DNA from 4 places in the Streptomyces sp. cmx-18-6 genome. Region 3 is predicted to be linked to each of the others. Evidence: riboswitches for the same ligand, from Rfam matches in the RefSeq annotation. Region 3 holds a riboswitch; each other region holds the start of a gene.

The links. A riboswitch is a leader RNA that binds a small molecule or an ion and turns the genes downstream of it on or off. The one in region 3 is predicted to bind cobalamin.
Region 1: another riboswitch for cobalamin. It lies ahead of ACLJPL_RS23175 (ABC transporter substrate-binding protein); the one in region 3 lies ahead of metE (5-methyltetrahydropteroyltriglutamate--homocysteine S-methyltransferase).
Region 2: another riboswitch for cobalamin. It lies ahead of ACLJPL_RS25360 (ribonucleoside-diphosphate reductase subunit alpha); the one in region 3 lies ahead of metE (5-methyltetrahydropteroyltriglutamate--homocysteine S-methyltransferase).
Region 4: another riboswitch for cobalamin. It lies ahead of ACLJPL_RS31455 (cobalamin biosynthesis protein); the one in region 3 lies ahead of metE (5-methyltetrahydropteroyltriglutamate--homocysteine S-methyltransferase).

Annotation. Positions count from the first base shown of each region.
Region 1 is NZ_JAEBEP010000010.1:61,217-68,471, forward strand. Features, by position in the region: gene ACLJPL_RS23155 (beta-ketoacyl-[acyl-carrier-protein] synthase family protein) at 1-1,188, shown strand, start outside; gene ACLJPL_RS23160 (acyl-CoA dehydrogenase) at 1,264-3,288, shown strand; gene ACLJPL_RS23165 (acyl carrier protein) at 3,403-3,723, shown strand; gene ACLJPL_RS23170 (beta-ketoacyl-[acyl-carrier-protein] synthase family protein) at 3,720-4,943, shown strand; cobalamin riboswitch at 5,240-5,425, shown strand; gene ACLJPL_RS23175 (ABC transporter substrate-binding protein) at 5,486-6,535, shown strand; partial or broken gene ACLJPL_RS23180 (FecCD family ABC transporter permease) at 6,637-7,255, shown strand, end outside.
Region 2 is NZ_JAEBEP010000011.1:259,688-266,942, reverse strand. Features, by position in the region: gene ACLJPL_RS25380 (sugar ABC transporter substrate-binding protein) at 1-1,103, opposite strand, end outside; gene ACLJPL_RS25375 (GntR family transcriptional regulator) at 1,383-2,147, shown strand; gene ACLJPL_RS25370 (carbon starvation CstA family protein) at 2,417-4,642, shown strand; gene ACLJPL_RS25365 (YbdD/YjiX family protein) at 4,639-4,842, shown strand; cobalamin riboswitch at 5,022-5,157, shown strand; gene ACLJPL_RS25360 (ribonucleoside-diphosphate reductase subunit alpha) at 5,292-7,255, shown strand, end outside.
Region 3 is NZ_JAEBEP010000005.1:526,135-533,389, reverse strand. Features, by position in the region: gene ACLJPL_RS15465 (pyridoxal phosphate-dependent decarboxylase family protein) at 1-1,034, opposite strand, end outside; gene ACLJPL_RS15460 (hypothetical protein) at 1,031-1,168, opposite strand; gene metE (5-methyltetrahydropteroyltriglutamate--homocysteine S-methyltransferase) at 1,348-3,672, opposite strand; cobalamin riboswitch at 3,855-4,001, opposite strand; gene ACLJPL_RS15450 (MFS transporter) at 4,081-5,478, opposite strand; gene ACLJPL_RS15445 (TetR/AcrR family transcriptional regulator) at 5,529-6,236, opposite strand; gene ACLJPL_RS15440 (hypothetical protein) at 6,529-6,726, shown strand; gene cobF (precorrin-6A synthase (deacetylating)) at 6,794-7,255, opposite strand, start outside.
Region 4 is NZ_JAEBEP010000019.1:55,735-62,989, forward strand. Features, by position in the region: gene ACLJPL_RS31435 (cobyrinate a,c-diamide synthase) at 1-508, opposite strand, end outside; gene cobO (cob(I)yrinic acid a,c-diamide adenosyltransferase) at 502-1,101, opposite strand; gene ACLJPL_RS31445 (putative cobaltochelatase) at 1,101-3,140, opposite strand; gene ACLJPL_RS31450 (cobyric acid synthase) at 3,137-4,966, opposite strand; gene ACLJPL_RS31455 (cobalamin biosynthesis protein) at 4,963-5,958, opposite strand; cobalamin riboswitch at 6,086-6,218, opposite strand; gene ACLJPL_RS31460 (hypothetical protein) at 6,368-6,598, opposite strand; gene ACLJPL_RS31465 (anion permease) at 6,611-7,255, opposite strand, start outside.

The DNA.
Region 1 (7,255 bases), on a different contig from region 3:
CTGGTGACGCCCGCGGGGGCTGACGAGCACAGCTTCTGGGAGGGACTGTGCTCCGGGCGCTCCACCGCCCGGCGGTGCGAGGAACTGGCCGGTCTCCCGGTCGACTTCGCCTGCCCGGTCGACTCCATCGACCTGGACGAGGCGGTCGGCGGCCGCTCGGTGTGGCGGATGGCCCGGTTCGTGAAACTGGCCGTCGTCGCGGCCCGGCAGGCCGTCGCGGACGCCGGCCTCGACCCGGCGGTCTGGGACGGCGGCCGGGTCGGCGTCGTGCTGGGCGTCGGCGTCGGCGGGGTGTCCGTCCTCGTGGACAACGCCGCCAAGCTGGCCGCCTCCGGGCCCGAGGCGGTCTCCCCGCTGCTCGTCCCGATGATGATCCCCAACGCGGCGGCGGGCGAGGTCGCCATCGCCCTGAAGGCGGGCGGCCCGAGCCTCGCCCCCGCCACCGCCTGCGCCTCCGGGGCCACCGCCGTCGCCGTCGCCCGCGATCTGCTGCTCGGCGGAAGCTGTGACGTGGTGGTGGCGGGGGGCGCGGAGTCGGTGCTCACCCCGCTGGTGGTGACCGCGTTCGCCCGGATGGGCGCGCTCTCCACCCGTACCGCCGATCCGGCGGGCGCGTCCCGGCCGTTCGCCGCCGACCGCGACGGCTTCGTGATCGGCGAGGGCGCGGCCATGCTCGTCCTGGAGCGCGAGGAGGCGGCCCGCGCGCGGGGCGGCCGGGCGCGCGCCCTGCTCACCGGGGCCGGGTCCAGCACCGACGCCCACCACCCCACCGCCCCGGCCCCGGACGGGCACGGCGCCCAGCGCGCCGTCCAGGCGGCCCTGGACCAGGCGGGCTGGTCGCCGGGCGATGTCGACCACATCAACGCCCACGGCACCTCCACCCCCCTCAACGACGCCATGGAGACCATCCTCATCTCCCGGCTCTTCCCGCACCGCCCGCCGGTGACCGCGCCCAAGGGCGTCGTCGGGCACACCCTCGCGGCGGCGGGCGCGATCGAGGCGGTCGCCACCGTGCTGACGCTGGAACGTTCCCTCATCCCGCCGATCGCCAACCTGGACTCCTTCCCCGACGCCTTCCCGCTCGACTGCGTGACGAAGGAACCCCGGAGCCGGCGGGTGGAGACGGCGGTCAGCCACTCCTTCGGCTTCGGCGGGCACAACGTGGCCCTGGCCTTCCAACGCGCCTGAGCGCGCAGGGCCGTTCGGGAACGGCGAGGGGTGTCCTCGCCGTTCCTTGATCGTTACTCTGTCGTGACCGTATCCATGCATGAACCGACTTTGCCCTCCACGGACGACCAGCTGACCCGTGTCCTGTTCGGTGACAACTTCCGTCAGGAGCACGGCTTCTGGCGGCGGCTGCTCACCACAGAACCGTTCCGCCGCCCCGGGGGCGGCACCCCCGACGAACAACTCGCCCTCGCCTACCACCGGTTGCGCATCCTGAACAGCGCGCTCGACAGCGGTGCGCGGCTGGCCGCCGACCCCCGCGCGCTGGCCGCCCTGCACGAATGGCTCGGCCCGGTCGACCCGGCCCTGACCACCGTCGCGGGCATCCACTACAACCTCTTCCTCGGCAGCCTCCTCGACCACGACCCGGGCACCCTGCGCGACCTGTCGGACTTCCTGGAGCTGCGGCGGGTGGGCACCTTCCTCTGTACGGAGGTGGCGCACGGCAACGACGCGGCGGCGATCGAGACGACCGCGACGTACGACCGCGGACGCGACGGCTTCGTCCTGCACACCCCGCACGCCGGGGCCCAGAAGTTCATGCCCAACACCAGCCCCGCCGGCGGTCCCAAGACCGGAGTGGTGGCCGCCCGGCTGCTGGCGGACGGGGCGGATCACGGGGTCTTCCTCTTCCTCGCCCCGCTCACCGACGACAGCAGCGCCCTGCCCGGCGTACGGGTGCGGCGGCTGCCCGCCCGAATGGGCTCCCCGGTCGACCACTGCGTGACCTCCTTCGACCGCTACTTCGTCCCGCGCGACGCGCTGCTCGCCGGGGAGCAGGGGCGGATCGGGAAGGACGGGCGGTTCACCAGCGAACTGGCCAACCGCAGAAGGCGGTTCCTCCTCTCCATCGGGCGGGTCACCCCCGGCAAGCTCTCCATGAGCGCCTGCGCGGTCGGCTCCGCCCGGGTCACCCTCGCCATCGCCGTCCGTTACGCCGGCCACCGGCTGGTCTCCGGATCGCGGGCCGACCGGCGGGTGCCGGTCTACGCGCACCGCACCCACCACGGCCCGCTGGCCGGGGCGATGGCCACCGTCTTCGCGATGAGCCTCCTCCACCGCAGGGCCCTGGACCGCTGGGAGTCCGCACCCGCCCCCGACCGGGACGAGGCGGAGCGCCTGGTCGCCGTCGCCAAGGGCTGGATCACCTGGCAGGCGCGCGGCGTCATCGTCGAGTGCCGGGAGCGGTGCGGGGCGCAGGGGCTGCTGGAGAACAACGGCATGACCGAGCTGTTCACCGGCATCGAGGGCGCGATCACCGCCGAGGGCGACAACCTCGCCGTACACGCCAAGGCCGCCGCCGAGATGCTGTTCAGCGCCACGCTCCGGGACGAGGAGGAGGCGGCGGGCGACGACGGCCCCGGCGAGCTGGACGACCCCCGCTTCCTGGGCCGACTGCTCGCGGCGGTGGAGGACATCTGGTTCGCCCGGGCCCGGGAGCGGATGAGCTCGGCCCCGCCCGGCGACCCGCTCGGCCGGTGGAACGCCGCGTCGGGGGCCGCGCTGCGCGGGGTGGAGGCGTACGGCTACCGGCAGGCGGGCGAGGCGTACGAGCAGGCCGTCGCCACCCTGCCCGAGGGGGCCGCCCGCGAACGGCTGACCGAGCTGCACCGGCTCTTCGCCCTCCAGTGGATCGCCCGCAACAGCGGCGACCTGCTCGCCGCCGGACGGCTGACCGCCGATCAGGTCACCTTCCTGCCCGACGCGGTGGAGGCGTCGATCGCCGCCGTGGCCGCGCACACCCCCGCCCTGGTGAAGTCCTTCGCGCTGCCGGAGCGCCTGATGTCGGACTGGCCGATCGCCGGACCCGGCTACGCGGACGCCTACGACGACCCGGAGGGATCCTGGCACCGGGACCGCAGGGCGGCGGCGGCCGGGGGGCGCACGGTGGGGTTCCGGCGGCCCGTCTGCGGCAGCAAGCGGCGTCCGCTGCGGGAGAAGGTGGCGGCGCTCGGGACCCGCGGGGTGCTGCTGGCGTACTGGGGAACCACATCGGTGCTCTCCCGATGGTTCGAGAAGCCGCAGGTGAGCGCAGACGAATCGGTTCGCCCGAAGGCGTAACCGGAGGGTCGTCATCCAGTTACTTCGGCGGTGGGGTCGAAGCGTTCGGCCATCCGCCATTCGTGAGGACGCCGAGGCGTCATGAGGACGCCGAGGCCGATGAGAGGAACGACCATGAAGACCATCCACCCGAAGATCACCGAGGTGCTGACCGAGACGTTCAAGGTGCCCGCGGCCGAAATCCTGCCGGAGTCCACGATGGACAGCCTGGAGATGGACTCCCTCGCGGTCGCCGAGTTCGCCGTCATCATCAAGGAGACCCTGGGCGTCGACGCCGACTCCGAGAAGCTCTACAAGGACGCCACGCTGGCCGACGTCTCCGCGTTCATCGACGCGGCCGTCGCCGGCGTGAGGGCCCGCGGCGAGGCGGCCGACGCGACGGCCGGCGGCGGCCGGGCGGCCGACAGTTCGGTGCCGGTGAGCAACACCCGATGAACCGACCCGCCATCGCCGTCACCGGTCTGGGGATGATCACCCCGGCCGGCCATACCACCGACACCACCTGGGACGGAGTCCGTCGCGGAGAGTCCCTCGCGCGCACCGTCCCCGCACTGGAAGGCTGCGCGGTCGACTTCGCCTGCACGGTCTCCGGCATCGACCTCGACGAGGCGGTCGGCGGCCGCAGCGCCTACCGCATGGGCCGGTACGTCAAGTTCGCCGTCCTCGCCGCACGGGAGGCGGTGGCCGACGCCGGGCTCGACCCCGCCCACTGGGACGGCGCCCGCGTCGCCGTCGTCGTCGGCACCAGCAGCGGCGGCTCCGCCGGACTCACCGAACAGGCCGTCGCCCTGGAGCGGCGCGGCCCCGAGGCCACCTCGCCCTCGGGCATCCTGCTCACCATCCCGAACATGCCCGCGGCCGAGATCGCCATCCAGATGAGGGCCACCGGGCCCAGCCTCGCGCCGTGCACGGCCTGTTCCTCCGGGGTGACGGCCCTGTCCGTGGCCCGCGACATGCTGGCCCTGGGCCAGTGCGACATCGCCATCGCCGGAGCCACCGAGTCGATCGTCTTCCCGGTCGCCATGACCGGCTTCGCCCGCTCGGGCGCGGCGGCGCTGCGGAACGGGGACCCCGCCCGCCTCTGCCGCCCCTTCGCCGCCGGCCGGTCCGGGCTCGTCATGGGCGAAGGCGCCGCGATCATGGTCCTGGAGCGGGCCGAGGACGCCCGCGCCCGAGGAGCGGCCCCCCGGGCGCTGCTGGCGGGAGCCGGGGCCACGACCGACGCCCACCACCCCACCAGCCCGCACCCCTCAGGGGACGTCGCCCGGGCGGCCGTCGAGGCGGCGCTGACCGACGCGGGCTGGCGCGCCGAGGACGTCGACCACGTCAACGCGCACGGGACGTCGACCCCGCAGGGCGACGCGACCGAGGCCGCCCTCATCGGCCGGGCCTACCCGCACCGGCCGCCCGTCACCGCCCCCAAGGGCGTACTGGGGCACTGCATGGGGGCGGCGGGCGCCATCGAGGCGGGACTGACCGTCCTGACGCTCCAGCACGGCACCGTCCCGCCGATCGCGAACCTGGACGCCCCCGCGCCGGACTTCGACATCGACTGCGTCACGAAGGTTCCGCGCGAGGCGCCCGTACGACGGGCCGTCAGCCACTCCTTCGGCTTCGGCGGACACAACGCGGTGATCGCGCTCGAAGCTCCCTGACCCGCGCGGCTCCCTGACGCGCGGTCTCTGACGCGCCGCTCCCTGACGGGCGGCTCCGTGACCGCGAAGCTCCGTGATTCGCGAAGCTCCGCGACCTCACAGCTCGGTGACCACGAAGCTCCGTGACCCGCGAAGCTCTGTGATCCGAGCAGCTCCGTGACCCTTCAGCCCGACGGCCCGCCAGGCTCCGCAACCGAAGCGGAGGGCGTCCGGGCCGGTGCGGCGGGACGATCCCGCGCCGCACCGGCCCGCCGGGAGCCGGCCCCCGCACCGGCTCTGAGCTGCGCGAAGCCCCGTGATAGCTTGCCGGGGCCAGTCGAACCCCAGCGACGGGGTCAGGGAATCCGGTGCGAGACCGGAACTGACGCGCAGCGGTGAGGGGGACGGGCGGGGCCACGGCCACTGGAGCACAAGCGCTCCGGGAAGGCGTCCCGCCCGGACGAACCCGAGTCCGAAGACCTGCTGGCATCCGCGCCCCGCACCGGGGCACGGGAACCGTACGACGGGCTCCGCGGCTGGGCCCAGAGACACCGAGGTCCTTCGTGCTGCCCACGGCCACCCCCGCCCCGATACGCACCGCCGCCCTGCTCGCGGCCGGGCTCGTCCTGCTCACCGCCTGCGGTGGCGGGGCCGCCACCTCGTCCGCCGAGGGCGGCGACAAGGCGGCCGGCTTCCCGGTCACCCTGAAGAACTGCGGGCGCACCGTCACCGTGAAGGCCCCGCCCCAGCGGGCCGTCTCCGTTGACCAGGGATCGACCGAGATCCTGCTCTCGCTCGGCCTCGCCGACCGGCTCGCGGGCACGGCGACCTGGAGCGACCCGGTCATGAAGGGCCTGGAGAAGGCCAACGAGAGCGTCGAGCGCATCTCGGACAACCGCCCCTCGTCGGAGAAGGTCCTCGACAAGGAGCCGGACTTCCTCAGCGCCTCCTTCGCCTCCACCCTCGCCAAGGGCGGCGTCGCACCCCGCGAACAGTTCGAGAAGCTCGGCGTCCCCACCTACGTCTCGCCCGCCGACTGCGTCGGCAAGGACAACAGCGGCGGCGGCGACGGAGCCCGTACCGCGCCCCTCACCATGGACAGCGTCTACACCGAGGTCCGCGAACTGGCCCAGGTGTTCGGCGTCCCCGAGCGCGGCGACGCGCTGGTGGGCAGGCTCCAGGCGCGGGTGGAGAAGGCCACCGAGGGGATCGACGCGTCCGACGCCTCGCTCCTCTACTGGTTCTCCGACTCCAAGGCCCCCTACCTCGCGGGCTGCTGCGGCGCTCCCGGCGTCATCACCCGCGAGCTCGGCGCGAAGAACGTCTTCGACGACACCCACGACGAATGGCCCCAGATCAGCTGGGAGACCGTCGCCGACCGCAACCCCGACGTCCTGGTCATCGGCGATCTGAGCCGCACGATGCAGACCGCCGAGAGCGCCGAGAAGAAGATCGAGTTCCTGGAGTCCAACCCGGTCACCAAGACCATGGACGCCGTCAAGAACCGCCGCTACGTGCTGCTCAGCGGCCAGGCGATGAACCCCACCATCCGGACGGTCGAGGGACTGGAGCGCGTCGCCGCCGGGCTGCGCGACTTCAGGCTCGCGGGGTGAGCGGCGGCGACCGGGCGGTGGAGGGGGAAGGCCGGGCCGTGACGGCGGAAGGCCGGGCAGTGACGGGGGAAGGCCGGGCCGTGAAGCAGGGAAGCCGGGGGATGACGGGGGAAGGCCAGGCCGTCGAGGGGGGCAGCCGGGCGGTGGAGCGGGAAGGCCGGGCGGTGAAGGAGCCCGTGGAGCTGAAGGCTTCCTCGCCGCGGACGCCGTCCGGCCCGGTGTGGAGCGGCGGCCCGCTCGCGGTGCTGCTCTGGACCGGCGGACTCCTGCTCCTGCTGCTCTCCGTCGCGGTCGCCGTCACCATCGGGCCCGCCCGGATCTCCGTCCCCGACGTCTGGTCCGCCGTCGCCTCCCATCTGGGCCTCGGCGGTACGGAGTTGAGCCCGATCCGCGACGGCATCATCTGGAACCTGCGCATGCCCCGCACCCTGCTCGCCGCCGTGTGCGGGGCCGGGCTCGCGGTGTGCGGCACGGTGATGCAGTCCCTGCTGCGCAACCCGCTCGCGGACCCCTTCGTCCTCGGCGTCTCCTCCGGGGCCTCCACCGGGGCGGTCGTGGTCGTCGTCCTCGGCGTCGGCGGGGGAGCGGTGTCGCTGTCGGCCGGGGCGTTCGTCGGGGCCATCTGCTCGTTCGCCCTGGTCCTGCTGCTCAGCCACACCCTCGGCTCCACCACCGACCGGGTGGTGCTGTCCGGCGTCGCCGCGATGCAGCTGTTCTCCG
Region 2 (7,255 bases), on a different contig from region 3:
CTCTTCAGCGGCTCGAGCTGCTTCTCGTTGTTCGGAAGGACGTTCTTCGACGCGAGGACCTCGCCGCCCTTCGCGTTGGTGAAGAGGGCGATCCACTCCTCGCCCAGGTCCTGCTTCTTGGACTTGGAGATCGTCGCCAGGTCCGAGCCGCCGATGAAGGACGGGAGGGCCTTGCCCTCGGGGCCGGGCATACCGGCCGTCGCGATCGACTTCTCGAGCTTGGGGTTGCCGTTCTCGCCGCCCCAGACGCTGCCGGCCTCCCACGCCTGGCCGTAGATCACGGCGGCCTTCTCGTTGGCCATGACGTTGGCGTGGTCCTGCTCGTCCTTCAGCTGGTCGCCCTTGTTGTACTTCTTGACCAGGTTGATGAAGTGCTCAAGGCCCTTCTGCGCCTCCGGGGTGGAAAGCGTGGACTTCCACTCCTTGGCCCCCTCGTCGTACTTGGCTATCTGGCCACCGTAGGCGGCGACGTAGGACATCGCGGCGTACCAGTAGCGGCCCGGGAGGTACAGCGTGGAGGCGCGCTTGTCCTTCTTGCCGAGCTCGGCGGAGACCTTGTCCATCGCCGCGAGGAACTCGTCCTCGGTCTGCGGGAGCTCGTCGCTGCCGGTGCCGGCCTTCAGCATGTCCTTGTTGTAGACGGCCAGACGGGCGCTGGCGTAGTAAGGAACACAGTAGGTCTTGCCCTCGAAGGTGCACGTGTCCTTCAGACCCTTGATCCAGGTGTCCGAGTTCTCGTACTTCTTGGGGTCGATTTCCCCGAGCGCACCATTCAGGATGTACTGCATGGTCTCGGTGTTGCCGAGTTCGACGACGTCGGGGAATTTGTCGCCGGCGAGGGAGGTGTCAAGCTTCTTGACCTTGTCGGCCCACTGCTGGTACTGAACCTTGACCTTGACGTTCGGGTACTTCTTGTTGAACTCGGCGTTGACGTCCTTGACCAGCTCCGGCCAGGTCGAGCGGGCCTCGCCCATGAGCCAGACGGTCAGGTCTTCCTTGCGGTCCTTCGGGTCCTGCGACGATGCCTTGTCGTCAGTACCGCACGCCGCGACCGAAACCAACATGCCCGCGACACCGATAGCCGCGATGAGCTTGCGCTTCACGTCAAACCCTCCTCAGGGATGCTGCAACCCCACCCACCGCGAAGTCATTCGACGAGTTCTGCTGGGGCTGGACCTGGTCTTTAATGGTTTAGACCAGTACCGGGAGCTTGGCCTAGACCTTTAGGGGTGTCAAGGGTGTATAAGAAGTGCACTCGCGTCCGTTATAGGACCGACACCTAAGGGAGGGCGACGACCCGTGAGCCGACCGTGCCACCATGTGAGCCGCGACAGACGGAGGAGCCGGTGACGGCAGCAACGCAAGCGTCGGAAAGGCGGGCCATGGGCGCCGACGGGGGCAGTTCGGGGAGCGAGACCGGCAACGGTACGCGCACCGCGCGCGTACCGAAGTACTACCGGCTCAAGCGGCATCTCCTCGACATGACCGACACCCTGCCGCCCGGCACCCCGGTGCCGCCCGAGCGCACGCTGGCGGCCGAGTTCGACACCTCGCGCACCACCGTGCGCCAGGCCCTCCAGGAGCTGGTCGTCGAGGGCCGGCTGGAGCGGATCCAGGGCAAGGGGACGTTCGTCGCCAAGCCGAAGGTCTCCCAGGCCCTCCAGCTGACCTCGTACACCGAGGACATGCGCGCCCAGGGCCTGGAGCCGACGTCCCAGCTGCTCGACATCGGCTATGTGACGGCGGACGACACGCTCGCCGGGCTGCTGGACATCTCCACGGGCGGCCGTGTGCTGCGGATCGAGCGGCTGCGGCTCGCCAGCGGGGAGCCGATGGCGATCGAGACCACCCATCTTTCGGCCAAACGCTTCCCGGCGCTGCGCCGTTCGCTGGTGAAGTACACCTCTCTCTACACCGCGCTCGCCGAGGTGTACGACGTCCGTCTCGCCGAGGCCGAGGAGACCATCGAGACCTCGCTCGCCACCCCTCGTGAGGCGGGGCTGCTGGGTACGGACGTAGGTCTGCCGATGCTGATGCTCTCCCGTCATTCGGTCGACGGCCAGGGCGAACCCGTGGAGTGGGTGCGTTCGGTGTACCGGGGCGACCGGTACAAGTTCGTGGCCCGCCTCAAGCGGCCGACAGGCTGAGGAAACCGCCGCCCCACCGAGGGAACGCGGCGCACGGACAGGCGGTGGCCCGGGGATCTCCTCCCCGGGCCACCGCCTGTTTTCGGTCATCCCAGGTGGGGCCGGTCCGGGTGAACCGATCCGTCCTCCCGTCCGTGTCCCTACTGCGGAACTTCGGTGGAGACATCGGGGATGCGCGACCGGTATGCGGACAGGGGTTCCGGACGGCGGTCGCAGCACCTAGATTTCGCGCACGTTACGACAGTGATCACGCGAGGGGACGGATCGATATGCCGGAATCGCCCACACCAGCACCACCGGTTCCACAGACGTCAGGACGGCGGCCGCTGACCCCGAAGTCCATCGTCGTCTGGAGCCTCGTCGCCCTCGTCGGCGCCATCGGCTGGGCCACCCTCGCGCTCTCGCGCGGTGAGGAGGTCTCCGCCGCCTGGATGCTGGCGGCGGCCCTCGGCTCGTACGCCATCGCGTACCGCTTCTACTCCCGGTTCATCGCGAACCGGGTGCTGAAGGCCGACAAGAACCGCGCGACCCCCGCCGAACTGCTGGACAACGGCGTCGACTTCCACCCCACCGACCGCCGGGTCCTGTTCGGCCACCACTTCGCCGCCATCGCCGGGGCGGGCCCGCTGGTCGGTCCCGTGCTCGCCGCGCAGATGGGCTATCTGCCCGGCACGATCTGGCTCGTCGTCGGCGTCATCTTCGCCGGCGCCGTCCAGGACATGGTGACGCTCTTCTTCTCCACCCGCCGCAACGGCCGTTCGCTCGGCCAGATCGCGCGGGACGAGATCGGCCCGGTCGGCGGCGTCGCCGCCCTGGTCGCGGTGTTCGTCATCATGATCATCCTGCTCGCGGTCCTCGCGCTGGTCATCGTGAACGCGCTCGCCCACTCGCCCTGGGGCGTCTTCTCCATCGGCATGACGATCCCGATCGCCCTCTTCATGGGCGTCTACCTGCGCATCCTGCGGCCCGGAAAGGTCAGCGAGGTGTCGGTCATAGGCGTGGCGCTGCTGCTGCTCGCGATCGTCGCGGGCGGCTGGGTGGCCGAGTCGTCGTGGGCGGACTTCTTCACCCTGGAACCGGGCACGCTGGTCATCTGGATGATCGTGTACGGGTTCCTCGCCTCGGTGCTCCCCGTGTGGCTGCTGCTGGCCCCGCGCGACTACCTCTCCACCTTCATGAAGGTCGGCACGATCGGGCTGCTGGCCCTCGGCGTGGTCGTCGCGATGCCGACGCTGAAGATGCCCGCGGTCACCGACTTCGCCACCAGCGGCGCGGGCCCGGTCTTCGCCGGTTCGATGTTCCCGTTCGTCTTCATCACCATCGCCTGCGGCGCGCTCTCCGGCTTCCACTCCCTGGTCTCCTCGGGCACCACCCCGAAGATGGTCCAGAAGGAGACGCAGATCCGGATGATCGGCTACGGCGCGATGCTGACCGAGTCGTTCGTGGCGATCATGGCGATGATCGCCGCCTGCATCATCGACCCCGGCCTCTACTTCGCCATCAACGCGCCGGTCGGCGTGATCGGCGACAGCGTCCAGTCCGCGTCCGAGGCGGTGGCCAACTTCGGCTTCACCATCACCCCGGACGCCCTGGCCCAGGCCGCCAAGGACGTCGAGGAGCAGAGTCTGCTCTCCCGGACCGGCGGCGCGCCGACGTTCGCGCTCGGGATGGCGGAGATCTTCTCGGCGGTCATCGGTGGCACGGCCATGAAGGCGTTCTGGTACCACTTCGCCATCATGTTCGAGGCACTGTTCATCCTCACCACCGTGGACGCCGGCACCCGGGTCGGGCGCTTCATGCTCCAGGACATGCTGGGCAACGTCTACAAGCCGTTCCGCCAGGTCAGCTGGAAGCCGGGCGTCTGGTTCGCCAGCGCCGTGGTCGTCGGCGGCTGGGGCTACTTCCTCTGGGTCGGCGTGCACGACCCGCTGGGCGGCATCAACCAGCTCTTCCCGCTCTTCGGCATCGCCAACCAGCTGCTGGCCGCCGTCGCACTCGCCGTCTGCACCACGCTGCTCGTCAAGTCCGGCCGGCTGAAGTGGGCGTGGGTCACCGCGGTCCCGCTCGCCTGGGACGTGGCGGTCACCCTCACCGCGAGCTGGCAGAAGATCTTCTCGCCGGACGTGAAGGTGGGCTTCTTCGCCCAGCGCGACAAGTACCAGGCGGGCATCGACGCGGGCGAGGTGCTGGCGCCCGCCAAGAACATGGACGACATGCGGACCGTCGTCACCAACTCCACCGTCGACGGCGTGCTGTGCGCCCTCTTCGCCGTCCTCATCATCGTGGTGCTCGTGGACGCCGGCCGGGTCTGCTTCAACGCGATCCGCGACCCGGAGAGCGTCAAGCTCCACGAGACGCCGTACGTCGAGTCCAAGCTCGTCGCCCCCGCCTCCATCTTCGCCACCAAGGAGGAGAAGGCCGAGCTGATCGCGGCGGGCGTCGGCCCCGAGGGCGGCATCCGCAAGGAGTCGGCGGGGACCGGGAGCCGGACATGACCGTCGCGGACGTACGGAGGGTGGCGGGGCGGATCCGCTGGTACGTCCGTGAGCTGACCGGCGAGTCGGTGTACGACCGGTACGTGGCGCACGCCAGGTCCCACGATCCGGACACGCCGGTGATGACCCGCCGCGCCTTCGAGCGGAGCCGTATGGACGCCCGCGAGGCGGACCCCCGCGAGGGCTTCCGCTGCTGCTGACCACCACCGGCCGATCGGGGCCGTCGCACCCCTTCCAAGGGCGCGGCGGCCCCTTTTCGCGGCCTCGGAAGGGGGCGTACGTACGCCGCCGATACGGAAAAAGGCGGGCGAAGAAACCAGACCGTCACACCAACTTCTGTTCACGCCGACACAACATGTGGGGGCTTCCTCATCGGGCGGCCCCCACATGTATGCTCGACCTCGCTGTCGCCGCAGGGGAATCCGGTGTGAATCCGGAACTGTCCCGCAACGGTGTGATCAGTGTGCTTTTGCACACCCGTAGTCCGACGACCTGTCGACAGCGCGTCCGGCTCGACCGAACCGGACGCCAGACGTCCGGGCCTCGCGGATGGGCCGGTGGACGCCGTGTGCAGTGCTGCCTTCATGGCACCGTGCTGCCCGGCTCCCCCTTCCCGCCGCCGGCCCCCAGCCGAGCGAGGGAAAGCCCAGTGACCATCGCGCCCGCCGATCCGGTTTCAGCCACCGAATCCGCTGCCTCCACCACGTCCGGAGCAGGCACGAACGACGGACCCGGGACCGCCCTGCTGCGGACCCTGACCGACCTCACCGTCGATCTGCCCGACACCGACCCCGGACGGGTCGCCGCCTCCGCGCTGCGCGGGCGCAACGCCCGGTCCGACGAGGCCGAGCTCCGCTCGCTGGCCACCGAGGCCGCCGCGGGCCTGATCTCCGAGGACCCGGCGTACTCCAAACTCGCCGCCCGGCTGCTGACCCGTACGATCGCCGACGAGGCCGCGAGCCAGGGCGCGACGTCCTTCTCCGCCTCCGTCGCGGTGGGCCACCGCGAGGGCCTGATCGCCGACCGCACCGCGGCCTTCGTGGAGCTGCACGCCAAGGCGCTGGACGAGCTCGTGGAGCGGACGCTCGCCGAGGGCGCGGACGACCGTTTCGGCTACTTCGGCCTCCGTACGCTGCACAGCCGCTACCTGCTGCGCCACCCGATCACCCGCCAGGTCATCGAGACCCCGCAGCACTTCATGCTGCGTGTGGCCGCGGGCCTCGCCGAGGACGAGTCGGTGCGGGCGCTGGACGAGGTCGCCGCGCTCTACGGGCTGATGAGCAAGCTCGACTACCTCCCCTCCTCCCCCACGCTCTTCAACTCCGGCACCCGGCACCCGCAGATGTCCTCCTGCTATCTGCTGGACTCGCCGAAGGACGAGCTGGACTCGATCTACGACCGCTACCACCAGGTGGCGCGCCTCTCGAAGCACGCGGGCGGCATCGGCCTCTCCTACTCCCGCATCCGCGCCCGTGGTTCGCTGATCCGGGGCACCAACGGGCACTCCAACGGCATCGTGCCGTTCCTCAAGACGCTGGACGCCTCCGTGGCGGCGGTGAACCAGGGCGGCCGGCGCAAGGGCGCGGCCGCGGTCTACCTGGAGACCTGGCACGCGGACATCGAGGAGTTCCTCGAGCTCCGCGACAACACCGGTGAGGACCAGCGCCGTACGCACAACCTGAACCTGGCGCACTGGATCCCGGACGAGTTCATGCGCCGCGTCGACGCGGACACCGTCTGGTCGCTGTTCTCCCCCGCCGAGGTCCCCGAGCTGGTCGACCTGTGGGGCGACGAGTTCGACGCCGCCTACCGGGCGGCCGAGGCCAAGGGCCTGGCCCGCAAGACGATTCCGGCGCGTGAGCTGTACGGCCGGATGATGCGGACCCTCGCGCAGACCGGCCAGGGCTGGATGACGTTCAAGGACGCCTCCAACCGGACCGCGAACCAGACCGCCGAGCCGGGCCGGGTCGTGCACTCCTCGAACCTGTGCACCGAGATCCTCGAAGTCACCGACGACGGCGAGACGGCCGTCTGCAACCTGGGCTCGGTCAACCTGGGCGCGTTCGTGGCGAACGGCTCGATCGACTGGGAGCGCCTGGACTCCACGGTCCGCACCGCGGTCACCTTCCTCGACCGGGTCGTCGACATCAACTTCTACCCGACCGAGCAGGCCGGGCGCTCCAACTCCCGCTGGCGTCCGGTCGGCCTGGGCGCCATGGGCCTCCAGGACGTCTTCTTCCAGCTGCGGCTGCCGTTCGACTCGCCGCAGGCCCGCGCGCTCTCGACGAAGATCTCCGAGCGCATCATGCTGGCCGCGTACGAGGCGTCCTGCGACCTCGCCGAGCGGTCCGGCCCGCTGCCCGCCTGGTCCGAGACGCGTGCCGCGCGCGGTGTGCTGCACCCCGACCACTACGACACCGAGCTGAACTGGCCGGAGCGCTGGGACGCGCTGCGCGCCCGGGTCGCGAAGACCGGCATGCGCAACTCGCTGCTGCTGGCCATCGCGCCGACCGCCACGATCGCCTCGATCGCCGGTGTGTACGAGTGCATCGAGCCGCAGGTCTCCAACCTGTTCAAGCGCGAGACGCTCAGCGGTGAGTTCCTCCAGGTCAA
Region 3 (7,255 bases):
AGGCCGGCCTCGGTGTCGTCGTCGGCGTTGAGGTAGTCGGCGCGCAGGGACAGCGGTGCGAGCAGGCCGGTGTCCGCGACGGCCAGCACCCCGGCGGCGACCGGCTGCCAGCCGAGCTTGTGCAGGTCGAACGTTACGGAGACGGCGTGCTCCAGACCGGCGAGCCGGGGAGCCAGGCGTTCGCTGAACAGCAGGGGGCCGCCGTACGCGGCGTCGACGTGGAGCTCGGCTCCGTACCGCTCGACGATCCCGGCGATCTCGGGGAGCGGGTCGATCCGCCCCTCGTCGGTGGTCCCGGCGGTGGCGACGACCAGGACGGGCCCGCCGCCGAGCGCGGCCAGGGCGCGGTCGAGGTCGGCGGGGTCGATGCGGCCGTCGTGGCAGGCGACGACGACCGGGGCGGGCAGGCCGAGCATCCAGGCGGCGCGGTGGACGCTGTGGTGGGCGTTGGCCCCGGTCACCACCCGCAGGGGGCGGGCCGTGGCGGCGGCTCGCTCCCGGGCGAGGAGGAGGGCGACGAGGTTGGACTCGGTGCCGCCGCTGGTGATGAGGGCGTCCGGCGCGATGGCGTCCGGGTGGACGAGCCGGGCCAGTGCGGCCGTGGTCAGCTCCTCGACGACGCCGGCGGCGGGCGCTTGGTCCCAGGAGTCCATCGAGGGGTTGAGGGCGGCCCCCGCCAGGTCCGCCGCGACCGCGACGGCGAGCGGCGGGCAGTGCAGATGGGCGACGCACGCGGGGTCGGCCGGGTCGGCGGCCCCCTCGGCGACCGCGCGCACCAGGTCCGCGAGCGCGGCCTCCGCCCCGACGCCCTTCTCGGGCAGAACCGGCGAGCACAGGGCGGCGGTCCTGCGGGCCACGGCCTCCGGTCCTCCGGCGGGCAGCGGTCCGCCCCGGGCCGGGGCGGCGGACTCCAGCGCGTCCAGGACGACCGCGGTCAGCTCACGCAGGCGGCCGGGTCCGTGCACGCCGCCCGCGACGGCCGAGGGGTCCGGAGCGCCGCCGGGGGCGGGGGCAGGCGTCGTACCGGCGCTCACGCCGTACGCTCCGGGCGCGGTTCACCGGACAGCAGGCCCTGAGCACGCGGCATGGCGAAGCCCTTCGATCGGGGTGCGCGGCGGGCGACGGTGATGCCCGCGCGCAGGGCGACACCGGTCGCGGGAAGATCCACAACCGGGATTCGCTGGTTAGGCTAACCTAACTCCACCTGTGCGAATGAATGCGCTCCGGTCCCCCGGGCCGATCGATGAGCGTCCGAAGTGGCCGTACCCCGGCCGAAGTCGGGTCCGGACCCGCACGACGTGCGACCCGGTGCGGGAGCGGCGGTGGCCGCTCCCGCACCGGGTCGGATCACGCCGCTTCGGTGGGCAGCTCCGCGCGGATCTCCCGCGCGGCGGCGACCAGGTTCTCCAGGGAGGTCCGGGTCTCGGGCCACCCCCGGGTCTTCAGGCCGCAGTCGGGGTTCACCCACAGGCGCGCGGCCGGGATGGCCTCAAGTCCCTTGCGCAGAAGGGCCGCCGCCTCTTCGGTGCTCGGGATGCGCGGGGAGTGGATGTCGTACACGCCGGGCCCGGCCTCACGGGGGTAGCCGTGGGCGGCCAGTTCGCGGGCGACCTGCATGTGCGAGCGGGCGGCCTCCAGGCTGATGACGTCGGCGTCGAGATCGTCGATGGCCTGGACGATGTCGCCGAACTCGGCGTAGCACATGTGGGTGTGGATCTGGGTGTCGGGCCGCACCCCCGAAGTGGCCAGGCGGAAGGACTCCGTCGCCCACTCCAGGTACGCGGCGTGCTCGGCGGCCCGCAGCGGCAGCGTCTCGCGCAGCGCGGGCTCATCGACCTGGATCACCGAAGTGCCGTTCGCCTCCAGGTCGTTCACCTCGTCGCGCAGGGCAAGGGCGACCTGCCGGGCGGTCTCCCCGAGCGGCTGGTCGTCGCGGACGAAGGACCAGGCGAGCATGGTGACCGGGCCGGTGAGCATGCCCTTGACGGGGCGCTCGGTCAGCGACTGCGCGTACGTCGTCCAGCGCACCGTCATCGGCTCGGGGCGCGAGATGTCCCCGGCCAGGACCGGCGGCCGGACGTAGCGGGTGCCGTAGGACTGCACCCAGCCGTGCTGGGTGGCGAGGTAGCCGGTGAGCTGCTCGGCGAAGTACTGCACCATGTCGTTGCGTTCGGGCTCGCCGTGGACCAGGACGTCCAGTCCGGCCTTCTCCTGGAAGGAGAGGACCTCGCGGATCTCGTCCTTGATGCGCTCCTCGTACCCGGCCGCGTCGATCCGGCCCGCCCTCAGGTCGGCGCGGGCGGTGCGCAGTTCGGTGGTCTGCGGGAACGAACCGATCGTGGTGGTCGGCAGCAGCGGCAGACCGAGGTGGGCGCGCTGGGCGAGGGCCCGCTCGGTGTACGGCTGGGAGCGGCGGCCGTCCGCGTCGGTGATGGCCGCCGTACGGGCCCGGACGGCCGGGTCGCGGGTGATGACGGCGTCCGTGCGGGAGGCCAGATCGGCCCGGTTGGCGGCGAGTTCGGCGGCGATGGCCTCGGTGCCGCCGGACAGACCGCGCGCCAGGACGACGATCTCCTCGGTCTTCTGCCGGGCGAAGGCGAGCCAGCGCGCGATCTGCGGGTCGATGTCGCGCTCGGTCCCGGCGTCCAGCGGGACGTGCAGCAGGGAGCTGGAGGCGGAGACGTCGACGTGGTCCGCCAGGCCCAGGAGCGTGCCGAGGGTGGCGAGCGACTTCTCGTAGTCGTTGATCCAGATGTTGCGGCCGTTGACGACGCCCGCGACCAGCCGCTTGCCGGGCAGTCCGCCCGCCGCCGCGAGGTCCGCGAGGTTCCCGGCGCCCGACTCGGTGAAGTCCAGGGCGAGACCCTCGACCGGCGACTTGGCCAGCACCGGCAGCGCGTCGCCGAGCCGCCCGAAGTAGGAGGCGACCAGCAGCTTGGGGCGGTCGGTGAGGCCGCCGAGCTCGCGGTAGGCGCGGGCGGCGGCGTTCAGCTCGGCCGGGGTGCGGTCCTGGACGAGGGCGGGCTCGTCCAGCTGCACCCACTCGGCGCCCGCGGCCCGGAGATCGGCGAGGACCTCGGCGTACACCGGCAGGAGCCGGTCCAGGAGGGTCAGCGGCTCGAAGTCGGCGGCGACCCCGGGGGCCGCCTTGGCGAGCAGGAGGTAGGTGACGGGGCCGACGAGGACCGGGCGCGGGGTGTGGCCCAGCGCGAGGGCTTCCCCGAACTCGGCGACCTGCTTGGCGGAGTCGGCGGTGAACGCCGTGTCCGGGCCCAACTCGGGCACGAGATAGTGGTAGTTGGTGTCGAACCACTTCGTCATTTCGAGCGGTGCGACGTCCTGCGTACCGCGCGCCATGGCGAAGTAGCCGTCGAGGGCGTCGGTGCGGACCGCGTCGCGGTGCCGCTCGGGGACAGCGCCGACCATGACACTGGTGTCCAGGACGTGGTCGTAGTACGAGAAGTCACCGGTCGGCACCTCGTGGACTCCGGCATCGGCGAGCTGCTGCCAGGTTCCCCTGCGCAGTCCGGCGGCGGTCTCCCGGAGGGCGTCGGCGTCGACGCGGCCCTTCCAGTAGCCCTCGATGGCCTTCTTCAGTTCACGGTTCTGACCCTGGCGGGGGTAGCCGTACACGGTGGCCCGTGCTGCCGCGGCTGCGGGCTTCGCTGTCACGTGACTCTCCTTCGCGAGCATGTCTCCAGCTGTTCCCGGGACGGGACGCGGACGCGAAGGGGTGACGTATCGGGAGGAGGAACGGCACGCTTGACCGTGTCCGTCCACCCGACGGTTACGCCGACCCGCCCACGAGGTCACCGGGAACTCCGCACGCGAACGGTCGCGTGCGGGCAACGGGCAGGTCTTCGGACTCGCGGGCACGCCTGCCGGGGCAGACACCTACTGGCCGTCGCTTCCCAGACCCGGCCGGGCCCAGTGCGTATGACGGCGGTCGTTCCCACTCACCGCTGCGGGGCAGTCCCGGATTCCCACCGGGTTCCCTCTTACGACACCCTGCCTGGCGGGCAGGGCGAACCAGCTGCACCGGCCAGCCTAAGGGGACGGCTGCCGGGCGCACACCGTTGTTCACACTTCGGACGGTGATGTGAGACACCGGCGCGCCTCCTCCGGGTGCCGTACGTCCCCGCCCTCCGGTGGTCCGGCACGGCGCGGCCGGGCCGGCAGCAACGCCGCGGGGAGCAGGGCGACCGCCGCGATCGCGGCGAGGACGAGGAGCGCCGTCCCCATCGAGGCGGCCCACAGCTCCGCCTGTGCGCCTCCGGCGCCGCCCGGCGGCAGCAGGCCGGCGGCGACCGCGATGCCGAAGGCAGGGCCGATGTTCACGGCGGTCTGCTTGAGACCGCCCACCACACCGGCGTACCCGGGCGGCGCGTCGCCCACCACGGTGGCGGTGGCCGTGACCATCACCGTGGCGTAGCCGGCGCCCAGCAGCGCGAAGGCCGCGCCCATCGCCACGGGGCCGGTGCCGCTGTCCGTCCGCGCCAGCCAGCCGATGCCCAGGACGACCAGGGACGTGCCGCCGAGCGCGGTGGTGCGCGCGCCCAGCCGGTGCAGCACCAGACCGGCGAGGGGCGACCCGACGACCATCAGCGCCGTCATCGGCAGGGCGCGCAGGGCGCTGCCGAGCGGGTCGAGTCCCAGCACGCCCTGAAGGAAGTACGTGCTGACGAACAGGGCGCCGAACATGCCGCTCGCGGTGAACAGGAGCATCGCCATGGAGGCGGTGACCGGTACCGACCGCGCGACGGCCACCGGCACCAGGGGGCTCGGGCTGCGGCGTTCGCGGCGGACGAGGAGCGCGGCGACACCGGCCGAGCAGATCAGTCCCCCCACGGTCCGGTGGCCGCCCCAGCCGTGCAGCTCCACCTCCGCCAGCGCGTTCACCAGGAGTGCGAGCGCGGCGGCGAGCAGCAGGGCCCCCGGGGCGTCGAGGCGGCGGACCACCGGCCGGTCGGCTTCGGGGACGCGGGCCGCCAGGCAGAACAGGGCGATCGCGAGCGCGATGGGCACGTTGATGACGAAGACCCACCGCCAGCCGAACTCCGCGACCAGGAAGCCGCCGAGCAGCGGCCCGGCAGCGGCGGCCACGCCGATCGCGCTGGTCCGCAGGGCGACCGGGCGGCCGAGCCGGTCCGGTGGGTACACCTGGCGCAGCAGGGCGAGCGTCGCGGGCTGCAACAGGGCCCCGAACAGGCCCTGGACGGCGCGCAGGGCGATGACCCAGCCGACCGAGGGCGCCACGGCGATGGCGGCGGACGCCGCCCCGAAGCCGAGGGACCCGATCAGGAGCAGCCGGGTGTGGCCGCAGCGGTCGCCCAGCCGCCCGGCGGGTATGAGGAAGCCCGCGACCGCGAGGAGGTACGCCGTACTCGTCCACTGCACCTGCGCGAGGGTGGCGGAGAGATCCCGCTGGAGGCCGGGCTGCGCCACCATGAGGACCGAGCCGTCGAGCGCCACGATCATCGCGCCCAGGACGCTGCCCGCCAGGGCGAGTCCGCGCCGGGCCGGGGCGGTCACGGGTTCACCGGGCCGAGGTGGGCGTCGACGGTCCGGGCGATCAGCCCCGCGAGGCCCGCCTCGGCGTGCGGGTCGCCCGGCGGGGGTGTCTCCAGGGCGAGGGAAAGGGTGCCCCAGCTCCACAGTTGGGCGATGCCGTGGACGTTCGCCCAGAGCACGGCGGCCACGACAGCCGGAGCGTCCTCGGCGGCCTTGGCGTCCTCGGCGGCCTTGGCGTCCTCGGCGGCCTTGGCGTCCTTGGCGGCCTCGGGTCCGCCGGGCGACTTCGGGGCGGCGCTCTGCCGGTGGCGGGCGACCAGGGCGACGGCCGACGCGAAGAGGGGCAGCGTCTTCTCCCGCAGACGGGGCCGCCCATCGGTCTCGTCGCCGCCGTCCAGCAGGTCATGACGGAACATCAGCTCGAACATCGCCCGCCGCTCGACCGCGAACCCTACGTAGGCGTGGGCGATGCGGCACAGCTGCGTACGCGGGTCTCCGTCCGCCTGGACGACGCCCCCGAGCCGGTCCCCCAACTGGTCGAAGCCTCGCCCCGCCACGGCGGAGAGCAGCGAGCGGTGGGTCGGGAAGTGGCGGCGCGGGGCGCCGTGCGAGACCCCGGCCCGACGAGCGATCTCCCGCAGCCCGAGCGCGGCGATCCCCTCGGTCGCCAGCATGTCCGTGGCGATGTCCACCAGCCGTTCCCGCAGGGGGATTTCGTTTTCCATGAGAACCTTTTAGCACCCTCCTGTAGACACTGTCTACAGTGAGAGTAGGCAGTGTCTACTCACGGGCGGGACGTCAGGGCTCGTGCGAACACAGGCATTCCCCATCCGTTCGACCGGCCGCCACGCACTTCCTGATGTCCGGTCAGGTCGCTCGCCTCGACTGTGCGGAGGCAGTGACAGAGATGTAACCGAATGGCGTAGGCGAGTGCGGAACCACAGAGCGTCACAGGCCGTTCTTCTTGCCAATACACGGCCGCCGACCCGCGGCGGCGACGAGCGAGGGAAGCGCTATATGAAGAAGACAGTCGGGTGGGCCCAGGACGGCGACGACTGGACGATCACCGTGAACGGCACGCTGTACCGGGCCGTCGAGCGGCCCGCCGATGGACGTGTGCACGACTATCTGGTGCGGGGCAACGACCTGACCGCCGAGTGCCCGAGCCTCGGGCACGGGCTCGGCGTGATCCGGGCGCACGAGTCCCGGAGCTGACCCCCGGGCGGTTCGACGACGAGGTGCGGCGGCCGCCGCCGCCCGCGCCTCGACGGCCGGATCCCGATCAGCCGGCCGCACCGTCCGCGCTGTCCGCACCGTCCGCGCTGTCCGCGCCGTCCGGGGCTCCAGCACCCTCCGGGCACGTGCGCAGCAGATACGTGTCCATGATCCACCCGTGCCGTTCGCGGGCCTCGGCGCGCACCCGGCTGATCCGCCCGGCGACCTCGTCGAGCGGTCCGGACACCAGGAGCTCGTCCGGGGTGCCGATGTAGGCCCCCCAGTAGATCCACAGGCCCCGGCCCGTCAGATGGGTGAAGCTCTCGTGGCCGTCGAGCATCACCACGATGTCGCCGTCGTCGTGCGGGAAGCCCTCGGCGAGCCGCCTGCCCGGGGTGATGTGGACGGGGCGGCCGACCTGGTTCAGGGTGGTGCGGTGGCGGGCGGCGAGGGCGGAGACGCTGCTGATGCCGGGGATCACCTCGTGGCCGAACTCCACCGTGCCACGGGCCCGGATGTCCTCCAGGAT
Region 4 (7,255 bases), on a different contig from region 3:
CGTCCAACGCGTCCCGCAACAGCGCCTCGTGCCGGTCGGAGGCCACCTTGTTCAGGATCACCCCGCCGATCCGCACCTGAGGGTCCCAGGAGGCGAACCCGTGCACCAGGGCCGCCACCGACCGGGACTGCGAGGAGGCGTCGACCACCAGCACCACGGGAGCCTTCAGCAGCTTCGCCACCTGCGCGGTCGACGCCAGCTCCCCCTGCCCCGAGGCGCCGTCGTACAGCCCCATCACGCCCTCGACCACGGCGAGGTCGCACCCCGCCGACCCGTGCGCGAACAGCGGGGCGACGAGATCCGTCCCGCACATGTACGCGTCGAGGTTGCGGCCGGGGCGGCCCGTCGCCAGCGAGTGGTAGCCGGGATCGATGTAGTCCGGACCCACCTTGTGCGGCGAGACGGCGAGCCCGCGCGCGGCGAAGGCGGCCATCAGACCGGTGGCGACGGTGGTCTTGCCGCTGCCGGAGGCCGGAGCGGCGATGACCAGACGGGGCGTGCTCACCACTCGATGCCCCTCTGGCCCTTCTGCCCCGCGTCCATCGGGTGCTTGACCTTCGACATGTCGGTCACCAGGTCGGCGGCCTCGATGAGCGCGTCCGGCGCGTTGCGGCCGGTGATCACCACGTGCTGGGCGCCGGGCCGGTTCCGCATCACCTCGACGACCTCGTCGGTGTCGATCCAGCCCCAGTGCAGCGGATAGGCGAACTCGTCGAGCACATACAGCTTGTACGTCTCGGCCGCCAGGTCGCGCTTGACCTGCTCCCACCCCTCGCGGGCCTTCTCCTCGTTGTCGAGCTGCCCGTCGCGCTGGACCCAGGACCAGCCCTCGCCCATCTTGTGCCAGTCGACCGTGCCGCCCTCGCCGCTCGCGCCCAGCACCTTCAGCGCGTTCTCCTCGCCGACCTTCCACTTCGCCGACTTCACGAACTGGAACACCCCGATCGGCCAGCCCTGGTTCCAGGCGCGCAGCGCGAGCCCGAAGGCGGCGGTCGACTTGCCCTTCCCTAGGCCCGTGTGGACGAACAGGAGCGGGCGGTTGCGCCGCTGACGGGTGGTGAGCCCGTCGTCCGGCACCGATGTCGGCTGTCCCTGCGGCATTAAGCGGCCCTCCCGGCTGCGGTGACGTCCTTGACGAGCCCGGCGATCGAGTCGGCCCGCAACTCGTCGAGCGTGACGGCCGTGCCTCCCAACTCCCGGGCCAACTCCCCGGCGAGGCCGAGGCGTACGTACCCCGACTCGCAGTCCACGACGACCGAGGCCGTGCCCTCGGCCCGGTGCAGCCGAGCCGCCCGCCCCGCGAGCGCCACCGGCTCGGGCCCGCCGGTCGCCCGCCCGTCCGTGACGACGACGAGCAGGGGCCGGCGCGACGGATCGCGCAACCGCTCCACCCGCAGCACGTCATGGGCCTTCAGCAGCCCGGCCGCGAGCGGAGTGCGCCCCCCGGTCGGCAGCGACTCCAGACGGGAGGCGGCCGCGTCCACGGACGAGGTCGGCGGCAGCGCCACCTCCGCCTCCTTGCCCCGGAAGGTGACCAGCCCGACCTTGTCCCGCCGCTGGTAGGCGTCCAGCAGCAGCGACAGCACGGCCCCCTTGACCGCGCTCATCCGCTGCCGGGCCGCCATCGACCCGGACGCGTCCACGACGAACAGCACGAGGTTGCCCTCCCGCCCCTCCCGGGTCGCCTGCCGCAGATCGTCCCGGCGCACCACGAGCCCGCGCCCCGAGCGCCCGCGCGCACGCTGGTGCGGGGCGGCGGCCTGCACGGTGGCGGCCAGGTGCAGCTTGGTCAGCGACCCCTGCGGGCGGCGCGCGCCGGTGGTACGGCCGTGCTCGGTACGGGCCCGGGAGCGCCGCCCGGCCGCCCCCTCGCCCAGCCCGGGCACGCTGAGCATCTTCGTACGGAACGGCTCGGCGGACGCCACCGGCCGCTGCTCGGCCCCGGCGGACCTGCCGGGCGCGTCGGGGCTCCCTTCAGGGGCCTGCGACGGCGTGTCGCCGCCTTCCGAGGCCGGCGGCGGAGTGCGGTCGCCATCGGCCTGCGGCGGCACACCACCGCCTCCACCGCCGCCGCCATCGGGGCCGGGGTCCGGATCGTCATCGCCCGGGTCGCTGTCCTGCCCCTGGTCCCCGGAAGCCTCGTCCAGGGTCTGGTCGAGCTTGTCCTCGTCCAACCCCGGCGCGTCGAAGGGGTTGCGGCGACGCCGGTGGGGGAGCGCCAGCAGCGCGGCCTGGCGTACGTCGTCGGCGCTCACCTCCTCGCGCCCGGCCCAGGCGGCGAGCGCGGTCGCGGTGCGGGCCATCACGATGTCGGCCCGCATCCCGTCGACCTCGAACGCGGCGCAGGTCGCGGCGATCTGCCGCAACACGCCGTCTCCGAGCACGACACGGGGCAGCAGGGCGCGCGCGGCGGCGATGCGCTCCCGCAGGGCGCTCTCCTCCCCGGCCCAGCGCGCGGCGAAGCCCTCGGGATCGTCGTCGTACGCGAGCCGACGCCGTACGACCTCCACCCGCTCGTCGGTGTCCCGGGAGGCGGCGACCTCGACGGTCAGCCCGAACCGGTCCAGCAACTGCGGCCGCAGCTCGCCCTCTTCCGGGTTCATCGTCCCGACCAGCAGGAACCGTGCCGCATGCCGTACGGAGACGCCTTCGCGCTCGACGTACGAGGCGCCCATGGCGGCCGCGTCCAGCAGCAGGTCCACCAGGTGGTCGTGGAGGAGGTTGACCTCGTCGACGTACAGGATCCCGCGATGCGCGTCGGCCAGGAGCCCCGGCTCGAACGCCTTCACGCCCTCCGAGAGCGCCCGCTCGATGTCCAGCGCCCCCACGAGCCGGTCCTCGGAAGCGCCGACGGGCAGCTCCACGGTCCGCGCCGGGCGCGACACACCGGCGGCCTCGGCGTGGGGGCCATCGGGACACGCCGGATCGGGCGATGCGGGGTCACAGGAGAACCGGCACCCCGGCACGACGGAGACCTCGGGCATGAGCGCGGCCAGCGCACGGACGGCGGTGGACTTGGCGGTCCCCTTCTCACCCCGCACGAGCACACCGCCGACCGCCGGACTGACGGCGTTCAGCAACAGCCCGAGCCGCAGGTCGTCCTGCCCGACGATCGCGGTGAAAGGATACGGCGTACTCACTGGGCCTCCTCGTTGACATGCTCTTCAGCTTCTACGCGACCGGTCGCGTCGAGCACTGCTCCAGCGGACCCGGCCAACTCAAGCCCCTCGGCCTCGGCCTCCGAGGTCGGGCCGATTCCGGCGGACCCGGCAAACTCAAGCCCCTCGGCCTGGGCCTCTGAGGTCGGGCCGATTCCGGCGGGCCTGGCGAAATCAAGCTTCTTGGTCTCGGCTTCCGCGGTCGGGCCGATTCCGGCGGACCCGGCGACATCAAGCCCCTCCGGCGATTGAGGAGCGGGGTCCGGGGCGGCGCCCCGGCTCTCCGCCGCACCCGCGCTCGACCCCGGCGCCCCCGGCGGCACAAACGGCAACCCCGAAGGCGCACCCCCCTCGATCAACCGCCACAACGCATCCGTATCCGCATGCTCCTCCACCAGATCCCCCAGCCGATCCAACTGCTCCTCCCGCAGCACCCCGAACCTGGTGTCCGGCGCGGCCACGAACCGCCGCCCGGCAGCCCGCGCCACCTCCCCCAGGAACCGCCGCCGGAACCCATCGCTCTCCAGCGACCCGTGCCAGTGCGTCCCCCACACCGCCCCCACCCGGCACCCGTCCAGGAACGGTTCACCGCCCCGCACATCGGCCACCCCGTGGTGGATCTCGTACCCCTCCACCGGCTCCCCGAGCGCCGAACCCACCGGCCGCGCCAGCGTCTTGGCCCGGTCGAACCGCACCCGCACGGGCAGCAGCCCCAGCCCGTCCACGACCCCCGCCCGCGACTCCACCTCGTCCTCGATGCGCTCCCCGAGCACCTGGAACCCGCCGCAGATCCCGAGCACCGGCCGGCCCTCCGCCGCCCGCCGCACCAGGGCGTCCGCGAGCCCCCGCTCGCGCAGCCAGGCCAGCGCCTTCACCGTGCCGCGCGTGCCGGGCACGATGACCAGGTCCGCGTCGGCCAGCTCGTCGGCCCGGTCCACGAACCGCACGACGACGCCCGGTTCGGCGGCCAGCGCGTCCACGTCCGTGAAGTTGGACATCAACGGCACCGCGCAGACCGCGATCCGCAACACGTCCTCGCCGTGCGGGGGAGCCACGACCGACTCCCGGACCGCGCCCCGCAGGGACACCCGCAGGCCGTCCTCCTCGTCGATGCCGAGCCCGTGGGCGTACGGCAGCACCCCGTACGTCCGCCGCCCGGTCAGCCCGTACAGCATGTCCAGCCCCGGCTCCAGCAGCGAGACGTCACCCCGGAACTTGTTCACCAGGTACCCCGCGACCAGCGACTGGTCCTCCGCGCTCAGCAGCGCCGTGGTCCCGAAGAACGAGGCGAAGACCCCGCCCCGGTCGATGTCCCCGACCACCAGCACGGGAAACCGCGCGGCCCGTGCGATCCCCATGTTCACGATGTCCGTCCGCCGCAGGTTGATCTCCGCGGGCGAGCCCGCCCCCTCGCAGATCACCGCGTCATAGGCCGACCGGAGCTGCTCCAGGCAGTCCACGACCGTGCCGAGCAGCGCCTCCTGCCGGCCGCCGTGGTAGCCCCGGGCGCTCATCTCGCCCACCGGCCTGCCCATCAGGACGACCTGGCTGGAGCGGTCGCTGCCGGGCTTCAGCAGCACCGGGTTCATCAGCGCGGTCGGCTCCACCCGGGCGGCCTGCGCCTGCATGGCCTGGGCGCGCCCGATCTCCGCGCCCTCGCGGGTCACGAAGGAGTTGAGGGACATGTTCTGCGCCTTGAACGGCGCGACCTTCACACCCCGGCGCACCAGCCAGCGGCAGATGCCCGCCGTGACGACGCTCTTGCCCGCGTCCGAGGTGGTCCCCGCGACCAGCAGCCCGCCGCTCATGCCCGTCCCCGCTTCCGTCCCGCGCCTGTTCGCCCCGCGCCCGTCCGGCGCGCGATCACGTGTCCCGCGAGCAGCCGACCCGCCACGCACACCCCGAGGGCCAGCGCACCCACCCGGCGCGACAGCCGCACCGCGCGCTCGATGTCAAGACTCCGGACGTCCCGGCCCGACTCCCCGTTCAGCACCGGCCGGTGCTCGACGCGCCCCGCGTACGCCAGCGTCCCGCCGAGCCGTACGCCGAGCGCCCCCGCGAACGCGGCCTCGACCGGTCCCGCGTTGGGGCTCGGGTGACGGCCCGCGTCCGCCTTCCAGGCGCGTACGGCCTCCGAGGGCCGCCCGCCGCCCACCACGGCCAGCGCGGCCGTCAGCCGGGCCCCGGGCCACCCCGCGAGGTCGTCCAGCCGCGCGGAGGCCCAGCCGTAGCGCCGGTACCGGGGCGACTTGTGGCCCACCATCGCGTCGAGCGTGTTCACGGCCCGGAACCCGACGAGCCCCGGCACCCCGCCGATCGCACCCCACACGAGCGCGCCGACGACGGCGTCGGAGGTGTTCTCGGCGACCGACTCCACGACGGCGCGGGCGATCTGCGGCCCGTCCAGGGAATGCGGATCGCGCCCGCACAGATGCGGCAGCCGCTCCCGGGCCACCTCCAGGTCACCGGCGGCCAGCGCGCCCCCGATGGCGCGGGCCTCCCTGCCCAGCGACGTACCGCCGACGACCGACCAGGCGGTGACGGCCGTCAGCGCGACGGCGAGCGCGGGCCGGTCCCGTACGGCACGGGCGGCCAGCGCGGCGGCCCCCGCAGCGCCTCCGGCGCACACGAGGGCGTGCAGCGCGCCCCGGCCCCGGTCGTCACGCCACAGCACGGACTCCACGCGCCCGGCGGCCCGGCCGAAACCGGCCACCGGGTGCCCCCGGCGCGGGTCGCCGAGCAGGGCGTCGGCGATCAGCCCGGCCGTGGCGCCGTACGCGAAGACGCGGTCGGCACGCACGCGTCAGCCCGCCGCGGGTCGGGGCGTTCCGGCGTGAGGGGACACGGGATGCGGCGCTCGGCGGCCAGGCATGGCGATAAGTCCTTAACTCAGGGTCCGCGCCCTGGTTCGACGTGAGCGGCGACGAGAGTCTCCTGGCTTCCGGATCCGCAGTTCCCCCGGCCTTCCAGCCCGCGTGGCGAGGGCCGTGACATCCGGTGTGGGGGAGTGCTCCCCGGTGACAGTGGCGGGACCGCGCCGGATTCGCACCGGCTTCCTCTGCTGTCGCCGTGATTGGCTCCGGCAGTCCACCACGCTGCGAGAACGGCCGTCAACTTGCTGTTGACCTGCGGAGGGCCGGTGTGCGCAGACGCACATCGGGCCGGACACACGGTGGTGTGTCCGGCCCGAAGGAGTGCGGTGGCGCGGGTCAGGCGACGATCAGATAGATCCCGTACGCGACCGCCGCCACGCACAGCGCGAAGGAGGCGTACGCGCCGGTGCGCGCGAGCGCCGCCGAACCGCCGGAGGCGCTGCTGCCGGACGTGGCCGACAACTTGGAGAGGGCGACGATGCCCACGGTGAAGAGGCCGACCAGCGCGACGGTGACCACGAGACTGACACCGAAGACGGAGGCGAGAGCTGCCCAGTCGATTTTCATACGGATCTGTCCTTACACCGTGGCCGAGGGCCGCGCCGTGTCGTCGGGCGCCGGCGCCGGAGCCGGGATGGTGGTCATGAGGTCGGTGGGGTGGGTGCCGATGGGCGGCGGCTGGACCGCGGCGATCGCCGTGGTGACGATTTCCTGGGGCTCGCCGTCGGCCGTGTCGTTGACGTTGGTGTGGTCGACCGGCTGGCGGCGCGAGGCCAGCCAGATGGCGAAGGAGCCGCCGACCAGCAGGATCGCGGTGACGGCGATGCCCCACGGGCCCTGCTTGGTGAGGAACTCGGCGCCCGCGCCGACCAGCCCCGCGGCCGGGAGCGTCAGGCCCCAGGCGACGAACATCCGGGTGGCGGTGGACCAGCGGACCACGCCGCCCTTGCGGCCGAGGCCCGCGCCCATCACGGCCCCGGAGCAGGACTGCGTGGTGGAGAGCGAGAAGCCGAGGTGCGAGGAGGCCAGGATGACCGTCGCCGCGCTGGTCTGGGCGGCGAAGCCCTGCGGCGGCTGGAGGTCCGTGAGGCCCTTGCCCATGGTGCGGATGATGCGCCAGCCACCGAGGTAGGTGCCGAGCGCGATGGCGACGCCGGCGGAGACGATGACCCACATCGGCGGGTTGGAGCCGGGGGCGAGGACGCCGCCGGTGACCAGGGCCAG